3 regions of the Dryocola baronae genome follow, and region 1 is predicted to be linked to each of the others. Evidence: predicted binding sites of a transcription regulator. Region 1 holds the regulator's gene; each other region holds the start of a gene.
The links. The regulator Fur, encoded in region 1, represses iron uptake genes when iron is present. The targets are predictions, from matches to a motif close to ATAATAATGAGAACNACTATCAA.

Region 1 (6,357 bases):
CGGACGCGCTCTCGCCAATGTGCTGTGTGTGGCTTGCAATATAGCGATACAGCTCGTCATCAACTTCAATCGTTTTCATCTTCATCCAGTGCGATATCTTATTCTGAATTCAAGTCGTTGGGATTATAGGAGCAAATCCCAACAGCGGGTAGCGCCAAACAGGTGTCGCCTTATAAAGCCAGATTAAACTGAATGTTTGCGGCACTGCGGCAGGAATATGTTCATGATACCCTAACCGTACGAATCAAAAAAAAGAACTTTGCCATGAAATTAAACGCTCGCCTGCAAACTGCTCAACAATCGACTAGCAAACCCCCTATCGTCCTCATTCACGGCCTGTTTGGCAGCCTTGATAACCTTGGCGTACTCGCCCGCGATCTCGGTCAGGATCACACTTTGCTGCAAATCGATCTGCGAAATCACGGCCTGTCACCGCGCAGCGACGAGATGAATTATTCAGCAATGGCGCAGGACGTGGTGGAAACGCTTGATGAATATGGTTTTGAGAAAGCAATAATCATCGGGCATTCGATGGGCGGCAAGGTGGCGATGGCGTTAACGGCCATTGCGCCGCAGCGGATCGACAAACTGGTGATGATCGACATCGCGCCCGTTGACTATCAGGTGCGCCGTCACGACGAGATTTTTGCCGCGATTAACGCCGTGAGCGAGGCCGGTGCCAAAACGCGCCAGCAGGCCGCCGTTTTGATGCGCGAGCATATAAAGGAAGAAGGCGTAATCCAGTTCCTGCTAAAGTCCTTTGCCGACGGCGAGTGGAAATTCAACGTGCCGGTACTGTGGCAGCAATACGAAAAGATCGTCGGCTGGCAAACTATTCCGGCCTGGGATCACCCTGCGCTGTTTATCCGCGGCGGCGCATCACCTTATGTCGATGAAACGCACCGGGATGCGCTATTGGAGCAGTTTCCACAGGCCCGTGCTCACGTGGTCGCGGGCGCAGGACACTGGGTTCACGCCGAGAAACCTGAAGCCGTTTTACGCGCCATTCATCGTTTTATTGATGATTCCTCGGCAAACTGATTAAAAACAGACCGACTGGCCGCAAGAAGTGGCTAACGCGTTGGCGCGCCGTACATGCTGATGTATGATGGCGCGCTTAAATGCGACCTGAGCACTCTGCTCGCAGCATCCGAATTTCCTGTCAGTACTCTAATCATGGCAAAAGAACAAACGGACCGTACTACATTAGATCTGTTCGCGGACGAGCGTCGCCCGGGGCGGCCAAAAACCAATCCGCTTACGCGTGACGAGCAGCTGCGCATCAATAAGCGCAACCAGCTCAAACGCGATAAAGTACGCGGCCTGAAACGAGTAGAGCTAAAACTCAACAACGAAGCGGTAGATGCGCTTAATCATCTTGCTGAAGCCAGAAACATCAGCCGCAGCGAACTGATTGAAGAGATGTTGCTAGCGCAGCTAAAACAACACCTCAGCTGATCTTCTGCCTTCCATCCCTAACATTAAGTGAAAAGTGGGCGCGAATTGCGCCGTCATGTTGCAGTCTGTGCACAACGCTATGATAGCTGTTTCCGCACTGTAAGCTGTTCTGCTATGATTGCCCTATCTGTGGGCAACATTCAGCCACCATACCATTAAGTTTCAAGAGGTTATTTTACTCATGGCAATCGTAGGCATTTTCTTCGGCAGCGACACCGGTAACACCGAAAACATCGCAAAAATGATCCAAAAGCAGCTCGGTAAAGACGTGGCTGAAGTGCGCGACATTGCGAAGAGCAGCAAAGAAGACCTGGAAGGCTTCGACATTCTGCTGCTCGGTATCCCGACCTGGTACTACGGCGAAGCGCAGTGCGACTGGGATGACTTCTTCCCTACGCTTGAAGAAGTGGATTTCAACGGCAAACTGGTTGCGCTGTTTGGCTGCGGCGATCAGGAAGATTACGCAGAATATTTCTGTGATGCGCTCGGCACCATCCGCGACATCATCGAACCACGCGGCGCGGCGATTGTCGGCCACTGGCCTACTGCGGGCTACCACTTCGAAGCGTCCAAAGGTTTGGCAGACGACGACCACTTCGTAGGCCTTGCTATCGATGAAGACCGCCAGCCGGAACTGACCGCAGAGCGTGTTGAGAAATGGACAAAGCAGGTTGCTGAAGAGCTGAATCTGGCTGACATCATTAGCGCCTGATGCACTAGGGCGCAAGCAAATCACTTGCGCCTTATTGATAGGTATTATCAATGAAAATAATTGCTACAATTTTGTAACTTTTTTGTCTATCCCTGTACAATATCCCACAGGTCACCTTTGCTAGCCTGCCAGCAAACGGCGACTCCGCCACGATTTTTTAGCTGTGTTATGCTTCATACTTGCAGTTTCTATTTAGACGTGGCTGTACTATACCCACATGAGTTGGGTATATAATGAGACGCATTCACTTAACGCTCAAATGAGTTCGAGCAAAACGTTAAGCAACAGGACAATTTCCGCATGACTGACAACAATACTGCACTTAAGAAAGCCGGCCTGAAAGTCACGCTTCCACGATTAAAAATCCTTGAAGTGTTACAGGAACCGGTAAACCATCATGTCAGTGCGGAAGACTTATACAAGCGTCTGATTGATATGGGTGAAGAGATTGGTCTGGCGACGGTTTACCGCGTACTGAACCAGTTTGATGACGCAGGTATCGTTACCCGTCATAACTTCGAAGGTGGCAAGTCAGTCTTTGAACTGACCCAGCAGCACCATCACGATCACCTGATATGCCTGGACTGCGGCAAGGTTATTGAATTCAGCGATGACTCAATTGAAGCCCGCCAGCGTGAAATCGCCTCCCGTCATGGTATTCGTCTGACCAACCACAGTCTGTACCTTTACGGCCACTGCGCCGAAGGCGACTGCCGCACCGACGAAAACGCTCACGAAATCAGCGAAAAGTAATCCGCATACTGCCTTCCCTTTCGGGGGAAGACAAACAAAAAAACCGGTGATTAACTCACCGGTTTTTTTATGCCCCAAGTAACCTTACTTGTTGTTACTGCGGATCTCCTGCCAGATTTTATCGCACTTGGCTTTCACGGCCTGGTCGTTGCCCGTTTGGGTTGCCTGGATGCAGTTTTGGTAGTCCAGCGTGCGCACCGTCTCTTTCTGTGCAAATTCCTGATGCTTCTTGTCTTTCGCCAGCTCGTTGAGCATATTCTGGCAGCCCTTAACTTTGTCCGGGTTTCCTTCAGCACTGTTGATGCAGGCGCTGTAATCCTGCTTAAGCTGGGAGTCTTCCGGTGCCGTTTGTGGCTGCGCGCATGCCGTTAAGCCTAAAGCCATCGCGGCCATCAATATTACTTTTTTCATGCTCGATATCCTTAAGAAGACCGGGCAACGTAGCGCCCGGCGTCAAATCAGAAGATGGTGAACGGTGCGATAACGATGAACTTGACGTCGCGCTCATCCTGGAAGATGTTGCCGTAACCGCCGCCCCAGCTTGGGATATCGGAATGGTTGTCGTACTGAGTAAAGTGCAGTTTGAACAGCGTACCTTTCGCGCGGCCGTCCTGCACGGTGTACAGGGCGTCAAGACTGTAAGAGGACTCTTTCAGGCGACGGTCTGCATCGTAGTAGCCATCGGTCGTTGGGGTAGAGCTTGGTTTCGCATCCCAGGCATAAACGTAAGATGCGCCTACCGCCCAGCCAGCCAGGTTCCAGTTGCTAAGGTCATACATTGCGCCTGCGAATACCGCTTTTTCGCCGTTGGCGTTGAAGTCGGAGCGGTTATCCCACCACACGTCAAGACGACCGTTGGAGGAGGCGTAGGTTGGGGTCATACGCTGCAGGAAGTAGCCCTGCTGGCCGTCCGCCTTAACCATAGTTCCTTCTAAGCGCAGATCGACCTGGCCGATTTTGTAGCCAAGGGTCAGCGCCTGCAGCCACGCGGTGCCGTCGTAAATATCGTTCACGCCGCCGTTGGAGACTTTGTCCCGCGTACCGTAGAACTGATAGCTGGTGGTCAGAGGGCTGCCAGCGATATCAAACTTGTAGCTTGCTTTAGTGAAGTACTGGTCAATGTAGCCCTGCGCCTGACCGAATGCGGCTTCCAGCACCAGGTCATTTTTAAAGTCGTACTTCGCGCCAACGGAATGCAGGTAATCAACCTTGGTGTTCTTATCGTTCTGATAGAACTTATCCATTTCGAGGTGCCATGGGGATTTATATTCGTTAGTCCACATATAGGAGAAACTTAATGCGCCCGCGTCACCATAATCGAAGTTAGCCCCAGCTTCAGCCCCTTGATAGGTACCCGGCATAAAGCTCCAGTGCGGAGCTAATAAAGTCTGGCCGGTCGGCTGAATGTAGCCTGCGCGAGCCCAAACTGGACCGTATTTAAATTTTGCTGCGGCTTTATAAAGACTAATTCCACTCTTATCCCCGGAATAATCTTCGTCATAGGCTTTGTTTTTTGAAGAGAATGCAATTTCGTTCGGGTGACCGCTGTCGCCGTTCTCCGCCATTTCAATCGCGGTAAATGCCGCAATATCTAAACCGAACATGTCGGCCGCATAGCCAGACTGGAAGTCTAAGTTGGCGTTCCAGGTTGAGTGGGAAAGGTTGGTTTCGTATTTGTTAGTGTTTACATCTTTACGATCGCGCTCACGCTGCCAGTAATAAATACCGCCGGTAAGCGTTGAATCATCAATGAAGCCCGCACCCACTGCCTGTGGAACAACAACAATGCCTGACAGAGCTGTGACACCTGCAATTGCAAGCGCCAGCGCACTACGTTTGCCACTAAACGTACGCATATTGAAATCCTCTTTGACGTATAAATAATCACCCGGTGTTAAAGCACCTGACGGCGAAAAAAATTAAAATGCCTTACGGCCAATAGCGGTCATGAATATTTCCCGCATCACTGCTGTGCTTAAGACTATTTTTCGCGACGCGAATTATCAACGACTTTATCAGAGAGAATTCCCATATTATGACGAAGTGCACATAATCTATGAGTATTTGTAACAATTTGCTTTAGCAGCGTTTTATGCCATTAAATTAAAAATATTGAGCATAATCACGCAAATGAAAGCGCTCTCACGCTGGGTAATGAGAACCTTTCAACTTAGTGGTCAATAGCGGAGGATTATTACCAACGCAACAATGCGGCATTAATTCGCTTTAAAAATGTTCACAAACTTTTAACCAGCTGAACAATAAGCGAAAAAAAACGCCGCGTAAGGCGGCGTTCTTATTATCAGGCGAATGTATTAATCGCCGATTTTTGCCCATGTGTCACGCAGGCCAACGGTGCGGTTGAACACCAGTTTGGTAGCGGTTGCATAGCGGCTGTCGAGGCAGAAATAACCTTCGCGCTCAAACTGGTAGGCTTTGCCTTTTTCTGCATTTTGCAGGCTTGGCTCAACAAAACCCTGTTTGATAATCAGAGATTCCGGATTGATGGTCGCGAGGAAATCTTCCGCAGCGCCAGGGTTTGCGACGCTGAACAGACGGTCGTAGAGACGAATCTCTACCGGCAGCGCGTGAGCCGCGCTTACCCAGTGAATCACGCCCTTAACTTTACGGCCATCCGCCGGGTCTTTACTCAGCGTTTCCGGGTCGTAGGTGCAGTGCAGCGTGGTGATATTGCCTTCCGCATCTTTTTCTACGCGTTCAGCTTTGATCACGTAAGCGTTGCGCAGGCGAACTTCTTTGCCCAGCACCAGACGCTTGTACTGCTTGTTCGCTTCTTCGCGGAAGTCGGCACGGTCGATGTAGATCTCGCCGCTGAACGGCACCTGACGGCTGCCCATTTCGGGCTTGTTAGGATGATTTGGCATGGTGACCATCTCTTCCTCGCCCTGCGGATAGTTTTCGATAATAACCTTCACCGGATCCAGCACGGCCATCGCGCGCGGTGCGTTCTCATTCAGGTCGTCACGAATGCAGGATTCCAGGGAAGCCATTTCCACCGTGTTGTCCTGCTTGGTCACGCCAATGCGCTTGCAGAACTCACGAATAGACGCTGCGGTGTAACCACGGCGACGCAGACCGGAGATAGTCGGCATACGTGGGTCGTCCCAGCCTTCTACGATCTTCTCGGTAACCAGCAGGTTAAGCTTGCGCTTGGACATGATGGCGTATTCGAGATTCAGGCGTGAGAACTCGTACTGACGCGGATGAGCCGGAATGGTGATGTTATCTAACACCCAGTCGTACAGGCGACGGTTATCCTGGAATTCCAGCGTACACAGCGAGTGCGTAATACCTTCCAGCGCATCGGAAATGCAGTGGGTGAAGTCATACATCGGGTAGATGCACCACTTGCTGCCCGTCTGGTGGTGGTCGGCAAATTTGATACGGTAAATAACCGGATCGCGCATCACGAT
Region 2 (6,357 bases), 260 kb from region 1:
AAATATTCAGTATTTTTATCGTTTATTGACGTATATCAATATTGGATTTTAGATAATACCCATTGTAAACAAATCTTCACTGTTTATCTTTTTTGCTGCATTTAATATGCGTCATCCCGAATAAGTTCCTTTGAATGAAACTTAAATAATGCTTAATATTTGCCTGTTGTTCACAACGCTAAACCGCATTGAAATGGCTTTTTGGTTTTACTAAACGGCGTTAATCGGGCTTATTCGTTAACGGTTTTTATGGATGCTGCAAATATGGTAAAACGCTTTAGTGACAAATAATCCGCAGGGCAAAACGATGGAAACCACATTTGAAGAAGAGTTCTACCGTCGCGTGGAGCTGATTAGAGAGCGGGCAAAGAAAGCGGGGACCAACATCACCCATCTTTGCCGCGTATCCGGCGTGAGCCGTACCACGCCCGAACGCTGGGAAAAACGCGTCCCGAAGTCTATCGGCTTAATCGATCAGATGATGGCGGCGCTGGAAGAAATTGAGCGGAACAACGCGGCGCATGAACAGGCGCTGGAAAATCTGCCCCCGCGCGAGCGGCAGCGCCTGCAGGCAGAAGAGGAAGAAAGAAAGCGTGAGGAAGAGCGCGTGCGCCGCGAACGTCGTAACGAGCAGCGGCGTCTTAGCAGGCAAAAAAGCAAAAGCGACGGTTCTTAGGCGAGGCTAGCGGGATTTCCCCAGCGGTACCACCAGCGGCGTGTGGGCGACCGGATCTTCAATAATCATGCAGCGCAGGCCGTAAATTGCCTCGATCAGTTCAGGGGTGACGATATCCACCGGCGCGCCTTCCGCCACGATTTTGCCGTCGCGCAGGGCAATCAGGTGCGTGGCGTAGCGGCAGGCCTGGTTGAGGTCGTGCAGCACCGCGGCAAGCGTGTAGCCCTGCTCCTGATTCAGCTCGCGCAGCAGCTCCAGCAGGTCGATCTGGTGGCTGATATCAAGCCAGGTGGTCGGCTCGTCGAGCAGCATGATGGCGGTTTCCTGCGCCAGCACCATGGCGATCCACGCCCGCTGGCGCTGTCCGCCCGACAGCGTGTCCACCGGCTGGTCGGCCAAATCTTCGATTTTCGTTGCCTTCATGGCGCGGGCCACCGCCCGGCTGTCCTCTTCGCGCCAGCGGGTAAACATCGGCTGGTGCGGGTAGCGCCCGCGCGCCACCAGTTCCGCCACGCTGATATCCCCCGGCGCGCTGGCGTTCTGCGCCAGCAGGCCCACGCGGCGGGCGACTTCCTTAGTGGCGAAGGTGTGGATCTCGTTGCCATCCAGCCAGACGTTGCCCGCCGTCGGCTTCATCAGGCGGCTTAGCGTGCGCAGCAGGGTCGATTTGCCGCAGCCGTTGGGGCCGATAATGGCGGTGAATTTCCCGTCGGGAATGGCGACCGTCAGGCCTTCGGCGACCACGTGATTGCCGTATCCCAGCGTAAGATTTTCGCCGTGCAGGCGCGACGGAGTGGATAGCTGGCTCATTTCTTACGGGACTCCTGGATCAACAACGCAATAAGGTAGATGCCGCCGAGGCTCACGGTGACGACGCCAACCGGCAGCTGGTAAGGCATAAACAGATGCTGGGCGCACAGGTCGGCGGCGAGCAGCAGCGTCGCGCCGCACAGGGCCGACTGCACAAGTCCCCAGCGCGTGGTGCCGGTGATGCGGCGGGCGATGTGCGGGGCAACGAGGGCGACAAACGAAATTGGCCCGGCCAGCGCGGTTGCGGTGGCGGTAAGGACAACGCCCACCAGCATCAGCATCAGGCGCGAACGCTCGACGGGAACGCCCAGCGCGCACGCGCTGTCATCGCCCATCTCCAGCAGCCGCATACGGCGTACCAGCAGGCCAGCGCCCGCCAGCGCCAGCAGCATCAGCGGCACGGCGGGCAGCATTTTCGCCCACGTCAGGCCGTTAAGCGAACCGGCGTTCCACACCCCGGCGGAGAGCGCGGTCTCAAGCGAGGCGTAAAGCAAAAGCCAGGTGTTAAACGCTACCAGCATGGCGCGCACGCCGATGCCGATGATAATCAGGCGGAAGGTTTCGATGCCGTTGCGCCAGGCGAGCAGCCAGACTACCAGCGACGTGACGATGCCGCCCGCCATGGCCGCCGCGGCGATGGCGCTTTGCTGCTGGCCGAAGAGCACCATGGCGATCAGCACGCCGCTCCACGCGCCGGTGTTGAAGCCCATCACGTCCGGGCTGCCGAGCGGGTTACGCATCAGCGACTGGAAGATCGCGCCGCTCACGCCGAGTGCTGCACCGATCAGCAGCGCCATCAGCACGCGCGGCAGACGCCATTCGACGACCACCAGGGACACGTTGCGCGGCGCGTAGCCGAACAGCGCTTCGATGACCTGGCCTGCGGAGAGCGGCAGCACGCCGCTGCCGAGGCTCCAGACGCCCAGCGCCGCGCTTATCGCCATCATCAGCAGGCACATGGTAATCAGGCGAGGGGAAAGGCGATTCATAGTCCTGCCCCCTTGCGGCTGCGGCGCACCAGATAAATCAGCATCGGCGCGCCGATAAACGCGCTGACCACCGACACGCGCAGTTCGCCCGGCACCAGCAGGCGGCCAACGATATCGGCCAGCAGCAGCAGCGAAGGCGTGGCGAGAAGCGTCACCGGCAGCGACCAGCGGTGGTCGGCACCCACCAGCCAGCGCGCCAGGTGCGGCATCATCAGGCCGATAAACGCAATCGGGCCAACCGCCGCCGTGGCGCTCCCGCACAGCAGGGTAATGGCTATCAGGCCGAAGAGCTGGGTGCGCGCGACCCTGCTGCCGAGCGCGGTGGCGGTGTCGTTGCCCATGCTCAGGCTGTTCAGCGAGCGGCTTAGCGCGAGCGCAATCGCGCAGCCTATCAGCACGGGGGCGAGGACGATCTTCAGGGTGGACAGGGTGCGGATATCGAGCGTTCCGGCCTGCCAGTAGCGCAGCTGATCGTAAACGACCGGGTTGAGCAGGGCGATGCCGCTGCTAAGCCCTTCAAGCACGGCGGCAAGCGCGACGCCCGCAAGCGTCAGCCTGACCGGGCTAAGCTGCCCGCCGCCCTGGCTACCGGTAAAGGCCACGACCAGCGCCGCGATAAGCGAACCGGCAAACGCCATGCCGAGCATCGAAAAAGGTGACGTCAGCCCCCACAGCGCCGCGCCCAGCACGATAGCGAAGCTCGCTCCGGCGTTGACGCCAAGCAGGCCGGGGTCGGCAAGGGGGTTACGGGTGAGGGTTTGCATCAGCGCGCCGGCAAGGCCAAGCGCGCCGCCGGCAAGAATACCGGCCAGGGTGCGGGGAACGCGCGCGTCGAGCACGATGATGCAGTCCGCGCTCTGGCACTGTCCGCCAAAGGCATCCATCACCACGCTGACGGGTAAGGACTTTGCGCCCAACAACAGGCTGAGAGTAGCCATTAAACACAGCAAAACTAACAGGATCAGCAAAACAAAGGGGCGTGCTGATAACCGGGAACACGACATGACTTCTTCCTGATAACGGTCAACGCGGTGGATGGCACTTCGTTTATCCACCCTACAACTTCGATTCGCTGGGGCGGACAACCACGGCGTCCGGCCACTCAACAATACCGAATCCGTAGGTCGGGTAAGCGTAGCGCCACCCGACATCGCCAACGTGTGGAATCATTCCACATAAACCGAATGATAGTTATTATCATTATCACTCTTATTTGTTTATGTTAGCATGAGCCGCCTCGCACCCGAAAAGAAAAATTCGCTTTAAGGTCATGTAATGAACCGCAATTCTCTGTTGTTAAATCTCAGCCTGCTCAAGACGCATCCCGCCTTTCGCGCCGTGTTTCTCGCCCGTTTTATCTCGATTGTCTCGCTCGGCCTGCTGGGCGTTGCCGTGCCGGTGCAAATCCAGGCGCTGACCGGCTCTTCGCTCCAGGTTGGGCTTGCGGTGACGCTGACCGGTGCCTCCATGTTTATCGGGCTGATGATGGGCGGGGTGCTGGCCGACAGGCACGAGCGCCGCCGCCTGATTCTGCTGGCGCGCTCGACCTGCGGAATCGGCTTTATCGGCCTGACCATCAACGCCGCGCTGCCCGAACCTTCGCTCGCCGCCATTTATCTGCTCGGCGTGTGGGACGGCTTCTTCGGCGCGATTGGCGTCACCGCGCTGCTGGCCGCCACGCCCGCGCTGGTTGGCCGTGAAAATCTGATGCAGGCCGGTGCCATCACCATGCTAACGGTGCGCCTTGGCTCGGTTATTTCACCAATGATAGGCGGCGGGCTTCTGGCCTCCGGCGGCGTGGTGTGGAACTACGGGCTTGCCTCCGTCGGCACCTTCGTGACCCTGATTCCGCTGCTGAGCCTGCCGCAGCTTCCGCCGCCGCCGCAGGCGCGGGAAAACCCTCTGCTTTCCCTGCTTAACGGGCTGCGTTTCCTGGTGAGCCACCCGATTATCGGCGGCATCGCGCTGGTCGGCGCGCTGCTCACCATGGCGACCGCCGTGCGCGTGCTGTACCCGGCGCTGGCGGGCCACTGGCAGATGAGCGCCGCGCAAATCGGCCTGATGTACGCCGCCGTGCCGCTGGGCGCGGCGATTGGCGCCTTGACCAGCGGCCGCATCGCCCATCACGCCCGTCCCGGCGTAATCATGCTGGCGAGCGGCATCGTATCGTTTATCTGCATCGGGCTGTTTAGCCTGATGCCGTTCTGGGGGCTGGGGCTTGCGTGCCTCGCGCTGTTTGGCTACCTCAGCGCCATCAGCTCGCTGCTGCAATACACGCTGATTCAGACGCTAACCCCGGACGGCATGCTGGGCAGAATCAACGGCCTGTGGACGGCGCAGAACGTCACGGGCGACGCCATTGGCGCAGCGATATTGGGCGGCATGACGGTGGCGATGACGCCGGTTGCGGCGGCAAGTTCGGGCGGGCTGGTGTTGGCGCTTATCGGCGTGGTGCTGGCGCTGGTGCTGGTGCAGCTGCGGCGGTATCAGCAGCCGGAGCCGGTTGAAGCTGTTTAAATTATCGTCGGGTGGCGGCTAACGCCTTACCCGACCTACGACTCCGGATGATTTGTAGGTCGGGCAAGCGCAGCGCCACCCGACATACGGCAACTCTACCTGTCGCCAAAAATCTTCACCATATGCGCCAGAATCTGCGTCGCGCTGTAGTAATCAAGGCGGAAGGTTTCGGTGCCGAGCGGGTAAACGCGCTGATTTTTCACCGCTGGCAGATGCGCCAGCAGCGGGTTGCTTTGCAGCGCGGCGGCGTCCTTCTCGTCGTTGGCGAACAGGAACAGGCTCTCGCCGTTCAGGCCCGCCGCGAGGTTTTCACCGCCAAGCTGCAGGATATCGTGGCGTTTGCCCATGCTCTGGCTGGTGTGGATTGAAGGCGGCACGGCGGCGAGCGTAAAGCCCAGCTGCTCAAGCATTTTTCCCTGCGCCGACTCGCGCGTCCACAGGTTGGCGGAGCGGGACGCCGGGCTGTAAACCAGCGCGGTCACCGGCTGCGGCGGCAGGGTAATGCGTTTTTTGGCTTCGGCAAGCTGCTTGTCAAAGCTGGTGATACGGTCTGCGGCCTGCTTTTCTTGGCCGGTGATGGTGCCGAGCTGCTTGAGGACGTCCTGCCAGCTCTTGTCGTCGTAGTTGATAACCAGCGTCGGGGCGATGGCGGAAAGCTGGTCGTAAAGGGCGAGGGCGGAATCGCCGCCGGTTGCGCTGATAAGAATCAGATCCGGCATTTGCGCGGCCACGGCCTCGGCGCTCGGCTCGCCGATGTACAGGCGCTGAATTTTGCGTTCCTGGGCGATTTTCCCCCACTGGCGCATATAGCCCTGCTCGTCCGCCACGCGGTTACCCGGCGTCGTTGCGCCGCTGGCAACGACCGGCGCATCGATGGCCAGCAGCGAGCCGGTAAGCGTTACGCTTGTGGAAACGATGCGCTGCGGAGCCTGCTCAAGCGTGTGGGTGCCGCGGCTGTCGGTGACCTGGCGCGGCCAGTCGGCGGCGTGGGCAAGGCTGCAAAGACCGAGAAGAAGAAGTGCGGAAAATCTGATTTTCACGGGGTGACATCCTGTTGAAGTTGAACGCTAAAGGTGGATGGCGCTGCGCTTATCCACCCTACAAAATTGTTGAAGTCGGGCGCTTATGGTGGATGGCGCTTACGCTTTTCCACCCTACAAAACCGGTATGGCGTAGGTCGGATAAGCGCAGGCCGCTATCCGACTCGTCAAGTCGCTGCGGCACAAATGTTGACAGCGCGAACGTTTCTCTTTAGGTTACCAGCCCGAAATACAAATGATAATTATTATTAATATCCTTTATCATTTTTTAACGGAGGACGCATGGATACGTTACTGGCAGAGGAAACAGAGAAAAAGCGGCTAA
Region 3 (6,357 bases), 1.2 Mb from region 1:
ACTATCGCCCCGATGCGCTAACGCAGTTAAAGCGTATTGAGGACTATCTGACTCCATTACCCGACATTCAAATCAACCTTTTCGACTATCGCCAACAGGATGGCGCACTGAAGCTACAGGTAACCTCTGCCGATTATCAGCAGGTAGCTCAGCTTGCAGAACCCTTGCAGCTTCAGGTGAGCCCTAATCCGCAAAGTGAAGGAAGCTACAGTATTTCCGGGGAGATGAAATGATGAAGAGCTGGTGGCAGAACAAAAATCCCCGCGAGCAGTTGCTCATAAAAATCATGCTGGCAGCAGTGCTGGTGGCCGTTTATTGGTATGGCGCTGTCGTCCCGCTTAATGACGCCATCGAGAAACAGGGCAGAGAAAACCATACTCTTTCGCGAAATCTGAAGGCCATGGACAGTTCAGCGCAGAATATTGGCTTAACCAAAGCAAAAAAACGCACCGTTTCTGTTGATAAGGTTATCAACGAATCAGCGCAGCGCGCAGGACTGAATATCCAGCTTCAGCCTTCAGAGCAGGCCTGGACTGTCTCTCTGACAGAAACCGAATTATCCCCTTTTATCGCCTGGCTCGAAGACCTGAAAAATAATGAGGGGATCTATCCTGCCGATTTAAAGTTAACGGCTCAAGCCAACAACCGGGTGAAGGTTGAGAAGCTGGTGTTAAAGCAGGCGGGTTTCAGTGACTGATCTCAATACCTATTGGCTCATTTGGATGCTGCTGGCTGGCCTGTTGACGGGTAGCTTTATGAACGTGGTTATCTGCCGCCTGCCGGTGATGATCGCCCAGGAAACAGATGATAATGCCGCAGATTACAACCTGCTCGTCCCACGATCCCATTGCCCCTGCTGCAAACGGACCATAAGCTGGTATGACAATATTCCGTTATTGAGCTGGCTGCGTTTAAAAGGCCGGTGCCGACATTGCCAGACAGAAATCCCCTGGCTTTATCCGGCGGTGGAAGTGGGATGTGCGATTGGTTTCCTTGCTATTGCAGGGGTATTTCCACCCGGACAGCTTGCGGCAGGCGTCGCGCTTTTCTTCTGGTTTTCGATGGCAATGAGCATCATCGACTTACGCACCCTGCTGTTGCCCGACAAACTTACGCTGTCTCTGCTATGGCTTGGGCTGCTGTTCAATACGTTTACGCAATTCACCCCGGTCACCGATGCGATCCTGGGTGCCGTTGCAGGGTATCTCAGCCTCTGGTGCGTCTTTTGGGGATTCAAACTGATCACGGGGCGTGAAGGTCTGGGCTACGGGGACTTTAAACTACTGGCGGCCGTAGGCGCGTGGTGCGGCTGGCAAAATCTCCCGCTCGTTCTGCTGCTTGCGTCACTGCTGGGTCTGGTTTATTCGCTGGCTATCATCGTTCTATCTCGCAGAAAGCGAATTGAACAAGCAATTGCGTTTGGCCCATGGTTGGCGCTGGCTGGCTGGGGGATGTTCGTGTGGCAGGCTTGGCTAACGGTGAATTAAGAGAGGCAGATCGCCTCTCTTAAAGGTCGATCAATGTCATGACGCTTCTTCACGTATCTGCGACTGAATGTAGTTCTGCAAACCAATCTTGGAAATCAGATCGAGTTCGGTCTCAAGCCAGTCAATATGGTGTTCTTCCTCCACCAGGATTTGGATCATCATATCGCGACTAGCGTAATCGTGGATGGTATCTGCATAGGCTATCGCCTCACGCAGATCTTTCGCCCCTTCAAGTTCAAGATTAAGATCGGATTGCAGCATCTCTTCGACATCTTCGCCAATGTGAAGCTTGCCCAGGTCCTGCAGGTTAGGAATACCCTCAAGAAATAAAATACGTTCGATATACTTATCGGCGTGCTTCATTTCATCGATGGATTCGTGGTACTCAACATTGTTGAGGCGCATCAAGCCCCAGTTCTTGAACATTCTCGCATGGAGAAAATACTGATTTATCGCGACAAGCTCATTTCCCAATAATTTATTGAGATAATTTATTATCTTAATATCACCTTTCATTTTAACTCCCTCCGCTTCCACTACATGAAGCGTAGATGTAGCACGGAGTAAGTCAAAAAAAAGTGACGGGCTTAAGCGATCTCTTTGAATTCCGGGATCTGCAGCAGTTCTTCCTGCATGATCTCACGCGCGGCGCGAATGCACTTTCCGCATTGGTTTCCAACGGGAATAAACTTGCGGAGCTGCTGAAAGGATTGTGGCTGAAACTGGCGCACTGCCTGACGAATTTTTTTATCACTTACACCGTTACACAAGCAAACGTACATATGCACTCCCGTTCAAAATCTGCGCAAAGTGTAAATGAGAATAGTTATGATTACAATAGCACAAGCATGTCAGACGCACTTCTCAGCGGTTAAAAAATGTAAAAAAAAAGAGCGCCTGAGCGCTCTTTTTTAATTTAAAGATATCAGCGATTAAGCGATAACTTTAGCAACAACACCAGCGCCTACAGTACGGCCGCCTTCGCGGATTGCGAAACGCAGACCGTCGTCCATTGCGATTGGGTGGATCAGGGTAACAACCATTTTGATGTTGTCGCCCGGCATTACCATCTCAACGCCTTCTGGCAGTTCGATGGTACCAGTCACGTCAGTTGTACGGAAGTAGAACTGTGGACGGTAGCCTTTGAAGAACGGAGTATGACGGCCGCCTTCGTCTTTGGACAGGATATAAACTTCAGATTCGAACTTGGTGTGTGGCTTGATAGAGCCTGGCTTAGCCAGTACCTGACCACGTTCGATTTCTTCACGTTTGATACCACGCAGCAGAACACCAACGTTCTCACCAGCACGGCCTTCGTCCAGCAGTTTGCGGAACATTTCAACGCCGGTACAGGTAGATTTCGCAGTATCTTTGATACCAACGATTTCAACTTCTTCACCAACTTTAACGATACCGCGCTCTACACGACCGGTAACAACAGTACCACGGCCGGAGATGGAGAATACGTCTTCGATTGGCAGCAGGAACGGCTTGTCGATAGCACGCTCTGGTTCTGGGATGTAAGAATCCAGGTAGCCAGCCAGTTCAACAATCTTAGCTTCCCACTCAGCTTCGCCTTCCAGCGCTTTCAGAGCAGAACCGCGAACGATTGGAGTGTCGTCGCCCGGGAAATCGTACTGAGACAGAAGTTCACGAACTTCCATTTCTACCAGTTCCAGCAGCTCTTCGTCATCAACCATGTCGCATTTGTTCAGGAACACGATGATGAAAGGAACGCCTACCTGACGACCCAGCAGGATGTGCTCACGGGTCTGTGGCATAGGGCCATCAGTCGCAGCAACAACCAGGATAGCGCCGTCCATCTGAGCAGCACCGGTGATCATGTTTTTAACGTAGTCGGCGTGCCCTGGGCAGTCAACGTGCGCGTAGTGACGAGTCGGGGTGTCATATTCAACGTGGGAAGTGTTGATGGTGATACCACGAGCTTTTTCTTCTGGCGCGTTATCGATCTGGTCGAATGCACGTGCAGAACCGCCGTAGGTTTTAGCCAGAACGGTGGTGATTGCAGCTGTCAGGGTAGTTTTACCATGGTCAACGTGGCCGATTGTGCCGACGTTAACGTGCGGTTTTGTACGTTCAAATTTTTCTTTAGACACGGCTATATTCCTTACTGTTGTGCTCTCCTCTTAAGGAGAGCACGGGATCATTGTTTTAAAAGCCTTGGCTTATTTACCACGGGCTTCGATTACGGCCTGAGCAACGTTGTTCGGCGCATCATCATACTTCAGGAATTCCATGGAGTAAGATGCACGACCTTTGGTCAGAGAACGCAATTGAGTTGCGTATCCGAACATTTCTGACAACGGAACTTCAGCATGAATCTGAACACCAGTAGCGTTAGATTCCTGACCTTTCAGCTGACCACGACGACGGCTAAGGTCACCGATAACATCACCGGTGTTCTCTTCCGGAGTTTCAACTTCAACCTTCATGATAGGCTCAAGCAGAACTGGTTTCGCTTTCTTAAAGCCATCTTTAAAGGCAATAGAAGCGGCCAGTTTAAACGCCAGCTCGGAGGAGTCAACGTCGTGGTAAGAACCGAAGTGCAGACGCACACCGAGGTCTACTACCGGGTAACCTGCCAGAGGACCAGACTTAAGCTGCTCCTGGATGCCTTTATCAACAGCAGGGATGTATTCACCAGGAATTACACCACCTTTAATGTCGTTGATGAACTCGTAACCTTTCGGATTTGAGCCCGGCTCCAATGGGTACATGTCGATAACAACATGACCGTACTGACCACGACCACCAGACTGCTTGGCGTGTTTACCTTCAACATCGGTAACTTTCGCACGAATCGCTTCACGGTAAGCAACCTGAGGTTTACCCACGTTTGCTTCAACGTTGAATTCACGTTTCATACGGTCAACGATGATATCGAGGTGCAGTTCACCCATACCAGCGATGATGGTCTGGTTAGACTCTTCATCAGTCCATACGCGGAATGATGGATCTTCTTTAGCCAGACGGCCCAGAGCCAGACCCATTTTTTCTTGGTCAGCTTTGGTTTTCGGCTCAACGGCGATGGAGATAACCGGTTCAGGGAATTCCATACGCTCCAGAATGATAACGTTGTCTGGATCACACATAGTGTCACCAGTAGTCACGTCTTTCAGACCGATTGCCGCAGCAATGTCACCTGCACGAACTTCTTTGATTTCTTCACGCTTGTTAGCGTGCATCTGTACGATACGGCCCAGACGCTCACGAGCAGACTTAACCGGGTTGTACACGGTGTCACCGGAGTTAACAACGCCTGAGTATACGCGGAAGAAGGTCAGGTTACCCACGAATGGGTCGGTAGCAATTTTGAACGCCAGCGCAGCAAACGGCTCGTTGTCATCGGAGTGACGAACAGCCGGAGTGTCTTTACCATCGTCCAGAATACCGTTAATCGCAGTAACGTCAGTCGGTGCTGGCAGATATTCAATAACTGCATCCAGCATCGCCTGAACACCTTTGTTCTTAAATGCAGAACCACAGGTAACCAGGATGATTTCGTTGTTCAGAACGCGCTTACGCAGAGATGCTTTGATCTCTTCTTCAGTCAGTTCTTCACCACCGAAGAATTTCTCCATCAGCTCATCAGAGCCTTCAGCTGCTGCTTCAACCAGTTTCTGGCGCCATTCTTCAGCCAGTTCCTGCATATCAGCTGGGATATCTTCGTAAACGAAGGTAACGCCTGCATCTGCATCGTTCCAGTTGATGGCTTTCATCTTGATCAGGTCAACAACGCCGGTAAATTTCTCTTCAGCGCCGATAGCCAGCTGCAGAGGAACCGGAGTTGCGCCCAGACGAGTTTCAATCTGGCCTACAACTTTCAGGAAGTTAGCACCCATGCGGTCCATTTTGTTAACGAACGCGATGCGTGGAACTTTATATTTGTTAGCCTGACGCCATACGGTCTCAGACTGTGGCTGAACACCACCGACTGCGCAGTAAACCATTACCGCACCGTCGAGCACACGCATGGAACGTTCAACTTCAATGGTGAAGTCAACGTGCCCTGGGGTGTCGATGATGTTTACGCGGTGTGGTTCGAACTGACCAGCCATACCAGACCAGAAAGCGGTAGTCGCTGCGGAGGTGATGGTAATACCACGCTCCTGCTCCTGAGCCATCCAGTCCATGGTAGCCGCGCCGTCATGAACTTCACCGATTTTGTGGTTTACACCGGTGTAGAACAGAATACGTTCGGTAGTAGTGGTTTTACCGGCGTCGATGTGTGCACTGATACCAATGTTACGGTAGCGTGCAATGGGTGTTGTACGAGCCATTTGATTCCTCTATATCCTGGGACGTTCAATTTAAGTAACCCAAAGCGGGCAGCTTTTTTGAAGCGCCCGCCTGGTGACTAACACTACCTTGGAAAGATTACCAGCGGTAGTGAGCGAACGCCTTGTTGGCTTCAGCCATACGGTGAACGTCTTCACGTTTCTTAACTGCAGTACCTTTGTTCTCTGCAGCATCAGAAAGTTCGTTCGCCAGGCGAAGAGCCATGGATTTATCACCGCGTTTACGAGCAGCTTCTACGATCCAACGCATTGCCAGGGCATTACGACGAACCGGACGTACTTCAACTGGAACCTGATAAGTAGAACCACCTACACGGCGGGACTTAACTTCGACAGTCGGACGAACGTTGTCCAGAGCGACTTCGAAAGCTTCCAGTTCGTTTTTACCAGAACGCTGAGCCAGGGTCTCCAGCGCGGTATAGACGATAGCTTCTGCAGTAGATTTTTTACCATCTACCATCAGGATGTTTACAAATTTGGCCAGCAGTTCTGATCCGAACTTAGGATCCGGCAGAATTTTACGTTGACCAATGACGCGACGACGTGGCATG

Region 2: a site for Fur is predicted at 3,660-3,682, ahead of entS (enterobactin transporter EntS). Genes of this name have one in related genera too.
Region 3: a site for Fur is predicted at 2,304-2,326, ahead of bfd (bacterioferritin-associated ferredoxin). Genes of this name have one in related genera too.

The regions. Positions count from the first base shown of each region.
Region 1 covers NZ_JBINNY010000001.1:3,448,182-3,454,538, forward strand. Annotated here, with positions in the region: gene seqA (replication initiation negative regulator SeqA) at 1-79, opposite strand, end outside; gene ybfF (esterase) at 265-1,041, shown strand; gene ybfE (LexA regulated protein) at 1,177-1,458, shown strand; gene fldA (flavodoxin FldA) at 1,640-2,170, shown strand; gene fur (ferric iron uptake transcriptional regulator) at 2,471-2,923, shown strand; gene chiQ (ChiQ/YbfN family lipoprotein) at 3,008-3,334, opposite strand; gene chiP (chitoporin ChiP) at 3,382-4,779, opposite strand; gene glnS (glutamine--tRNA ligase) at 5,239-6,357, opposite strand, start outside.
Region 2 covers NZ_JBINNY010000001.1:3,707,916-3,714,272, reverse strand. Annotated here, with positions in the region: gene ACSPHG_RS17665 (hypothetical protein) at 308-676, shown strand; gene fepC (iron-enterobactin ABC transporter ATP-binding protein) at 683-1,486, opposite strand; gene fepG (iron-enterobactin ABC transporter permease) at 1,483-2,475, opposite strand; gene fepD (Fe(3+)-siderophore ABC transporter permease) at 2,472-3,479, opposite strand; gene entS (enterobactin transporter EntS) at 3,751-4,992, shown strand; gene fepB (Fe2+-enterobactin ABC transporter substrate-binding protein) at 5,088-6,032, opposite strand; gene entC (isochorismate synthase EntC) at 6,315-6,357, shown strand, end outside.
Region 3 covers NZ_JBINNY010000001.1:4,614,965-4,621,321, forward strand. Annotated here, with positions in the region: gene gspL (type II secretion system protein GspL) at 1-233, shown strand, start outside; gene ACSPHG_RS21880 (type II secretion system protein M) at 230-697, shown strand; gene ACSPHG_RS21885 (prepilin peptidase) at 723-1,487, shown strand; gene bfr (bacterioferritin) at 1,524-2,003, opposite strand; gene bfd (bacterioferritin-associated ferredoxin) at 2,075-2,269, opposite strand; gene tuf (elongation factor Tu) at 2,420-3,604, opposite strand; gene fusA (elongation factor G) at 3,674-5,788, opposite strand; gene rpsG (30S ribosomal protein S7) at 5,886-6,356, opposite strand.